One region of the Naumannella halotolerans genome, then DNA from elsewhere that is predicted to be linked to it. Evidence: predicted binding sites of a transcription regulator. Region 1 holds the regulator's gene; the other holds the start of a gene.
What was found. The regulator LexA, encoded in region 1, represses DNA repair genes until DNA is damaged. The targets are predictions, from matches to a motif close to TCGAACANNTGTTCGA.

Region 1 (4,419 bases):
GGGGGATCGACGTCGGTTCCCCCTTCGACTACTCGCGACAGGGCATCCTCTACACCGCCACCGATCTGCCGGCGCCGAGTAGGGAGGGGATCAGCCCCGCGTCCCTGGCCGAGGTGGCCGAGCTGGTCTGGGCGGCCGGTGGTCGTACCCTCGGGCTCTTCGCCTCCCAGCGTTCTGCCGAGGCAGCCGCGGTCCATGTGCGCAAGCAGTTGCCCGATTTCAGCATCCTTTGTCAGGGCGATGCCCACCTGGGCGAGCTGACCTCACGCTTCGCCGCCGAACCGCAGACCTCGCTGTTCGGCACCTTGTCGTTGTGGCAGGGGATCGACGTGCCCGGGGACACCTGCCAACTGGTGATCATCGAGAAGCTGCCGTTCCCGCGGCCGGACGACCCGCTGATGCAGGCGCGGCAGCAGGCGGTTTCGGAGAACGGTGGGAACGGGTTCATGAGTGTCGCCGCCACCCAAGCCGCTCTGCTGCTGGCCCAGGGTGCGGGCCGGTTGATCCGACGGGTGAGCGATCGCGGAGTGGTGGCGGTGTTGGACCCGCGGTTGGTGACCGCCAGGTACGGGTCGTTCCTGCGGTCGTCGATGCCGCCGATGTGGTCGACCAGGGACCGGGAGACGGTGATCAACGCGCTGCGTCGGCTGGCTGCGGCATCGGAGCAGGCTGCCTGAGTCTCCCGGCTGGAGTATCCCTGCGGGGGCGTCCCCGAGCGCCGGGAAAGCCGCCTCAATCCGGCCGCTGTCGCTCGGCTGACCGTAGCCGGCGCAACATCCGGGCATCGGCGAAGCCGACCTGCCGGGCGGCACTGTCGATGGAGACTCCTCGGGCGATCAGGCTCTGGGCATGTTCCAGCCTCAGCGTCTGTTGGTAACGCAGTGGGGTGGTGCCGGTGGCAGCCACGAACGCCCGGGTCAGCGTTCGCTCGCTGGTCGCTTCGGCACTGGCCAGAATCCGCAGGGGCAGTGTTCGGTCCAATTCGTACTCGATCCGATCCTGTACGCGGTGCACGAGATCATCCATGTGGTTGCGATGGATCAGCAGCGGGCTCAGTTGTGGGTCTCGGCCATTCCGCCGGGTGTAGACCACCATGTCGCGCGCGGCTGCTGCGGCGACCGACGGGCCATGAGCAACAGCGACCAGGTGGAGCGCAAGATCGATTCCACTGGCAATGCCGGCAGAGGTGATCACCCGATCATCGACGGTGAAGAGCACGTCGCGTACTACCTCTGCCGATGGATGGGTCCGTGCGAGCTCATCCTGCAGCTCGTGGTGGGTGGTGCATCGACGGTGATCGAGAAGTCCCGCCTGTCCGAGATCGAAGGCGCCGGAGCAAACACTGGCTATGGTCCCACCTGATCGGTGGTGCTCCCGAAGTCTGACCAACGCCTCGGCTGAAAGGGCAGCGGGGTTGGTGGTTCTGGCCGCCGTGGCTCGACCCGGAACGATGATCAGGTCCGCGGCACCCAAGGGCGGCCATTCATCGGTGGCCGCAAGATCGACTCCCTGGTCGGATCTGACCGTCGGGGAGCTGGCGACGTGCACCACCCGGTAGTCCGCACCGGCAGCGTTGGCCGACTGGAAGACCTGGGCCGGCCCGGCTAGATCAAGCAACACGAGCCCGGGCGTCAGGACGAACACGACTGTGATGGTCGCTGGCGCTCCCTTCAGGAGCTGGTCAGTCACCGTGCTCCAGTCGCAACAGGTCCTCGGTGTTCAGTACCTCGGCAAATCCTCGTTGCTGCAGGATTGCACCGGTCCTTCGGATCAGTTCCGTTCGGCCCACGATGCCGTACCGGTCGTCGACCAAATCGGAGGTGGTCGTTGCATCGAGGACGAAGGTGACTTCAAACCCGAGGTCGGAAGCCAACCTGGCCGTCGTTTCACAGCACTGTTCGGTCCGGACACCGGTGATCACCAATCGGCGGATTCCCCGTTGAACCAGCAACTGTTGTAGGCACGTTGTGGTGAACGAGTTGACCGAGGTCTTGGTCACCTGAGGCTCAGCGGAAGCCGGCCCGAGTTCGGTCACGACCTGGACGAACCCGCGGGCCGGGTCGAAGACCGTTCCCGAGTTCGGTTCGGAGTGGGTGATCCACACGATCAGGTCAGCGCGGACACGCGCCCAGTCCACCACTCTGGAGATGTTCGCCAAGGTCTCCTCCGGGCACATGGCCCTCCATTCGGATCTCCTCTGGCGAAACGACTCCTGAACGTCGATGACCAGTAGGGCAGTGTCTGTGCGATGGTTCACCCGTCCATCATCGGTCGCCCACGCCCACCCTGCCAGTCACCCCCAAGTCACGATGCGGAACGATCCGGTCATCAGGACGGAGGGGGTAAACGACTGACTGTCCGCTCGGAGACCACCTGGTTGCCGGTACGGACCCTCGGCACACGCCGCAGTAGACGCTGCGGACGGTCCGGCTCAGACCCGGCGCAGCACGGCGACGACCTTGCCGAGGATCGAGGCATGGGTGCCGTCGATCGGCTCGTAGGCCGGATTGTGCGGCATCAGCCAGACCTTGCCGTCACGGCGTTTGAAGGTCTTCACCGTGGCCTCGTCGTCGAGCAGTGCGGCCACGATGTCGCCGTTGACCGCATCGGGCTGCTGGCGGACGGCGACGAAGTCCCCGTCACAGATCGCCGCATCGATCATCGAGTCACCGGAGACCTGCAGCAGGAACAGGGTTCCCTCGCCGACCAGTTGACGGGGCAGTGGGAACACGTCCTCGACGCGTTCCTCGGCCAGGATCGGCCCGCCGGCCGCGATCCGGCCGACGATCGGTACCGAGACCGGCTCCGGCATCGCGTCAGCGATCCCGGTCACGTCCAGTTCCTCGGCATCGGTGCCGGGCAGCAGCACCTCGAGCGCCCGGGGACGGTTCGGGTCCCGCCGCAGGAAGCCCTTGTTCTCCAGCACCTTCAGCTGATGCGCCACCGACGAGGATGAGGCCAGGCCGACTGCCTGTCCCATCTCCCGGATGCTCGGCGGGTATCCGCGTCGGGTGACCGACTCCTGGACGACCTCGAGAATCTTCCGCTGCCGCGGGGTGAGGCCGTCGGCGTCGAGCTGCCCGTCCGGATCGGTGCCGAGTTGGTCGGCGATCGCTGCCGAGGTCGGTCGTCCCGCGCGCCGGGAGGTGGAGCCTGCCATGTCCCGAAGGCTAGGACACCTGAAGCCGGATTCAAACAACTGTTCGAGCGTGTCGAGGAGATTGCCTCAGATCGTCGACCTCCCGGGGCGGTGGACGAGCTGGCCGAGGAGCAGCCCGATCTGCAGCAGAACCGGATCCCGGGTCGGCAACGGTGTGTGGACGGTGTCACCCTCGGGTCCCTCCATGACGGGTCGCGGCCCGCGGGGAGCCGGCGCCGACCGCCACCATCAGGGCCGGTGACACCGGGGGTCTGGAACGAGTGTCAGAGCTCGGTGTTTGAGTGTGCTCGTGCTCGACCGAGAGGTCGGACAGAAGACATGTTTCGAACATTTGTGCGAAATGTCCTTGCTCTTGTCGGCGGGGACGGCTAGAAATGTATCGAACAGATGTTCGAGTCCGGTCGGGTGATTGGAATCAACCGCACGGACCACTTCCCACGGAGGTCATCATGGCAGCCAGCATTCTCGAGATTCCGTCGTCCGACGTGCTCCTCACCCGTCCCCGTCGGACTGCTCCCGACCTTCGGGTGGTCGAACTCGCTGACCGGGTGCAGGGAGGGGAGTTCAACCAGCTGATGCGCATTCCGCTGGCCGACCTGATGCGCGGCAATCCGTGCCCCGAGGCATCGCTGCCCAGTTCGGATCGGCGGGACGTCACGGCTGCCGGTACGTCCAAGGGTGTGTCGACAGCTGTTGCCGAGCAGACGGTCGGTGGGCCGTCGGTGCGGACCGCCGTCTCACCGTCCGCCCCGGTGACGCCGCGTCCGGTACGTCGGCGCCGCCGGTCCGGGCCGCATGCGCGACCGGTCGTCCGGGCACCGAAGGTGTCGGCGCGCGGCTGCACGGTCGGTCCGTCCGTTGCTGCCGTCAGCAGCAGCGGATGGCAGTTGACCGTCCGTGGACAGGTGCTGGTGATGGGTCTGATCGGGTTGATCGTCCTGGTCGCGATGGTCTGCATCGGGATGACCATCGGGGAGATCCTCACCTCTCCGGCCTACCTGCGCTGAGCCGCGGTGGGTCCTCGTCCTGCGGTCGGCTGCGGTCTGCCGCGCGCGAGGCCACGAGGCTAATGGATGCTGGATGCGCGTCCCACCACGTCGGCCGTGGGCGAGCGGCGCGACTGCCCATGCCGATGACTCGCCGACAACGAGGAGTCCGCATGGTAGTGAGGAGTCCGCGTGGCGGTGAAGAGTCAGTGCGCGCCGAGAGAGGGACGCCGCCGCAGTGAATGAGCGCCAGCGAGGCCGCGACCCATTGGT
Region 2 (4,419 bases), 1.3 Mb from region 1:
ACCGGGTACGACGCGCTGAACGAGTTCACCGGTGTGTTGATCAATTCCGGCGCCGCCCCGGAGTTCGACCGGATGTATCGCGAGCTCACCGGTGATCGACGCGGGGCGATCGCCCATGTACGCGAGGACAAGGAGCGGGCCGCGAGCAGCCTGTTGCGTGCCGAGGTGAACCGGATGTGCCGGCTGGTCCATGATCATCCGGCCGATCAGGTGGCGCAGGTGTTGATCGACCTTGCCGTGGAGTTCCCGACCTACCGCAGCTATCTGCCGGAGGCGGGTGAGAGTCTGCAGCAGGCGGCGGAGAATGTGGATCATCCGTTGTTGGCGGCCTTGCTGGTCCGGCTGCAGGATCCCGAGGACGAGCTCGCACGTCGCTTCCAGCAGCTGACCGGTGCGGTGATGGCCAAGGGCACCGAGGACACCGCCTTCTATCGGTACGGCCGGTTCGTGGCATTGAACGAGGTGGGTGGCGATGCCTCCCATTTCGGCCTCACGCCGAGCGAGTTCCACCATCGGCAAGCTGAGCGCCAGCAGCACTGGCCGGAGGCGATGACTGCCCTGTCCACCCATGACACGAAGCGCTCGGAGGATGTGCGGGCCAGGCTGGCGGTGTTGTCGGAGATGCCCCAGCAGTGGCGTCGGTTCGCCGAGGCGTTCCTCGCCGCGGCCGATTTCGACGACCGCCCGCTGGCGTACCTGTTGGCGCAGGTGGCGGTCGGGATGGATCCGCAACCGGGTGATACCGATGCCCGTGGACGGTTGCGAGCCTATGCCGAGAAGGCCATGCGCGAGGCGGCGGTGCACACCAGTTGGACCGATCAGGACGCCGACTTCGAGGCCGCGGTACTGCGACTGGTCGATCACCTGTTCGACGACGCCGATCTCACCGATGCGTTCTCCCGGTTGCAGACGCTGGTCGAGCAGCCTGCCTGGTGCAATGCCCTGGCACAGAAGCTGTTGCAGGTGAGCGGGCCGGGGATTCCCGATGTCTACCAGGGCACGGAGTTGTGGGACGACTCGCTGGTCGACCCGGACAATCGGCGGCCGGTGGACTTCGCGGCACGGGCGGGGATGTTGGCCGAACTGATGTCTGCCCCGGCGGTGGACGACAGCGGCGCGGCGAAGCTGTGGGTCACCCGCCAGGCATTGCATCTGCGTCGCGATCGACCGGATCTGTTCACCGGATACACACCGCTGGCGGCGACCGGTACGGCCTCGGACCATCTGCTCGCCTTCGACCGGGGCGGTGCGATCACCGCAGTGACCCGCTTGCCCTGGACCCTGGCCGAGGACGGTGGTTGGCGCGAGACGACTCTCGAGCTTCCCGCCGGTACCTGGGGCGATGTGCTGAGTGCCCGTACCCACAGCGGCACGGTTCCGGCCACTGAGCTGTTCGGTTCACTGCCGGTGGCGTTGCTCGTCCGGGAGTGAGCCGGCGATCCTTCGGGACTCGTGCGCTTGCGGCACGGCTTCGTCGAGTTCCACCCTCGTGTCCCGCCGGACGATCGTGTCGCACCGGGCCATCCGTGTCGGGTCATCGCGTCGCGCCATCTCATGGCGATGCTGGAGCAACCGATCGAACCATGATCAACTCGCGTGGGTGACGGCCGCGATCAGGCTGACCGAGCCATTCCGTCGAGCGCATCGGCGGTCAGCTGCATCTCCTTCGTCCCACCGTGCCCCTCGTCCTCCACGATGATCAACTCGCTGCCCGGCCATGCCCGATGCAGCTGCCAGGCCGTCACCACCGGGCTGCCGTGATCGCGGCGGCCGTGAATCAGAGAGCTCCACCGAACACCCGCTTGACACCGGATCGCCACGGTGGCGCCGGCGCTGATCCGTGCACCACCATCGAGCCCCGGGAGCATGAGCGGGGCGCCGAGGCCGATCGCCACCCAGCAGACCCACGTAGGCCTGAATCGGTTCGCCGCATCTCCCCGATCATCTTGTGGACAACGGTTCTCGGCGAACTCGACTGTCAGTGGTCACGGTTAGATTGGTTCCATGACAGGGACCCACATCGTCGATCAGCACGCAGCGTTGCGTGCTGCGACGACCCGACTGTGGGAGGCGCTGCGCGACCGGCTCAACGGCGCCTGCGCCTGGGCCGACACCCACCCGCTGACCGATCAACTCGTGGACCGTCTGGCAGATCCTGATCAAGCAGTCACCGGTGGAGAAGGAACTCCACTGGTCGATCCGGCCTCGGTCGCCGAGTTCGCCGCCCTGCTCGGCAAACCCACAGGGGCAGGTTTCCGGATCATCGGTGAGGCGCTCGAGCTGCGGCATCGGCTGCCCCGCCTGTGGGAACGTGTGCAGTCGTTGGAGGTCAGCGCCGAAGATGGCTGTCGGGTGGCCGCGCGCACCATGTCACTCTCCCCGACCGCAGCCCGGTGGGTCGATGATCAACTGGTGCACTTCGTCGGCGCGCTGTCGACCTCCCAACTCGAACGCACAGTCGAGGCCGCAAAGACCTCGACCGGTGCACCCGCCGAAGACGAGTCTTCGGTTTTCGTCCATCTCGTCCATGACCGGTCCAATGTCAACGGCCACAGCCGCCTGTTCGGCGAGCTCAGTCGGCTCGATGCCCTGGAGCTCGACCAAGCATTGCAACACGGCGCCGAGCTGCAGAAGCTGTGGGGGAACCAATCCTCGGTGGAGGTACGACGGGCTCACGCGCTGGCCGAGCTGGCGCGCAGCCAGTCCATGCTGCCTCCGCTCCCGCAGCCGCCTCGCAGCGACGACGGTGACCACGAGGTCGAGCCGATGCCGATCTCACCGGACAGGTCGGTGAACGGCCTGCCTGCTCCGGTCGAGCCACGGCCACCGGCACCGCGCCCGATCGCCCTGACCCTGATCCTGCCCGAGCCCGGGGCGAACCCGGCCGGCACTTCGGGCCATCCGGCGCCCGGGCGTCTGGGCAACCTACCGGTGACTGCCGAACAGGTCGCGATCTGGTGCGGCGCACCCGGTGCGCAGATCACCGTCCGGCCGGTGATCGACCTCAACCTGCCTGAGTCCACCGACTGTTACGCCCCCACCGACCGGATCCGCGAACACGTCCGGGCGACCCACCCGACCTGCGTGTTCCCGTTCTGCGATGTACCGGCCGAGCGAGCCGATCTCGACCACATCGTCCCTTTCGACGCAGGTGGCACCACCACCACGGACAACTTGGCACCCCTGTGCCGTCGACACCACAGACTGAAGACCCACCACGGTTGGCGGTACCGCCGACTCGGCGCGCGGTTGTTCGGATGGTCCAGTCCCGAAGGGGAGTCGTACCTGCGCGACGGGCCACGGACCCTTCCATTCCCCACCGGGCCGGCCCGGCGCCTCGGGCCGGAACCGATCGACGAGCCAGCCGACACAGGCTGAGCTGCCGGACCCACGCTGTCGAGCTGCCGGGGTCTTGAGCGAAGGTTGCTGCCCATCCTGCACACCAGACAGGTGTGCCCTGAACCGACTTGCGAGGTCCGGATCACAGTCGATCCGGTTTCGGAGGGGACCTACTGCGCTGAGTGCAGCACACTCCCCGCGCACGCGTACGGCCCGTCCCGCAGGCAGTAACGCCGTCGTCCCCACGGCAACTGGGAGCGCCGGGGCACCACTGTCCGTCCGTCCCGAAGGGCGCCGGATGAGCCACGGACAGATGTGGTGACGACCCTACGAACTCGCGTACCCGAACTCGACGACCCGGGTCACCCGCCCGCACCGCATCAGTCCAGGTAACCGGTCTCAGGATTGATCGCTCCGAGGAAGGCCTGGATTTCGGAGATCATCTGCTCGCGCGAGGGTGCCGAGCCATCACTCACCCCCAGCTGAACCCGTACCCGTTGTTCGGTCCGGTCAGCCAGGTGAAGTCCCAGGTCGTCCCGCGCTTCGCCACCAGCCAGCGTTCACCGTCGACTTCGATCTCGACGACCCGCCTTCCCTTGGCCACGTGCCGATCATCCCACGCAGACCATTCATCCATCTGGTCGGGGAGCTGGTACGCGGGCGCCCACGCACCGCAACCACACGGCAGTCGGGCGGATTTGCTCGCCCTGGCAGGCACCCGAGACGACCATCACCGACTACCCGCCACAGACATCGATCGACTACGCGCCACAGACACCGATCGAGACTCCCCAGCAGGCCTGTTCGGGCAACTGGTCGGCGAGACCCCCGCATCCGTTCCGCAGCAAACGCAGCTCAGGGGACCGTTGAGGTGCGTTTGCTGGGGAACAGATTGAACCGGGGGACCCATCGTTGCCCGGCTCACAGAAATAGGCTCCGTCGGCTCCCGAGACGTAGTCTGTGCAGGTCCATCATCGACAAGGATCCGGAGTGGCCGCAGTGCAAGGTACCGACCGTCCGATCGGCTGGCCGGTCGTCCTCGGGGCAGTGCTCATGGCTGCCCTCGGGATCGTGCTGCGC

Region 2: CLV29_RS09980 (HNH endonuclease signature motif containing protein) is a predicted target of LexA. The motif match lies at 1,791-1,806, and genes of this name have one in related genera.

What each region holds. Positions count from the first base shown of each region.
Region 1 covers NZ_SOAW01000001.1:856,348-860,766, forward strand. The annotation lists gene CLV29_RS04010 (ATP-dependent DNA helicase) at 1-677, shown strand, start outside; gene CLV29_RS16670 (helix-turn-helix domain-containing protein) at 733-1,014, opposite strand; partial or broken gene CLV29_RS16675 (DJ-1/PfpI family protein) at 1,201-1,689, opposite strand; gene CLV29_RS04020 (cysteine hydrolase family protein) at 1,682-2,257, opposite strand; gene lexA (transcriptional repressor LexA) at 2,432-3,160, opposite strand; gene CLV29_RS04030 (hypothetical protein) at 3,610-4,167, shown strand.
Region 2 covers NZ_SOAW01000001.1:2,136,126-2,140,544, forward strand. The annotation lists gene treY (malto-oligosyltrehalose synthase) at 1-1,431, shown strand, start outside; gene CLV29_RS17050 (hypothetical protein) at 1,614-1,745, opposite strand; gene CLV29_RS09980 (HNH endonuclease signature motif containing protein) at 2,005-3,378, shown strand; gene CLV29_RS17055 (hypothetical protein) at 3,812-3,943, opposite strand; gene CLV29_RS09985 (cytochrome c oxidase assembly protein) at 4,330-4,419, shown strand, end outside.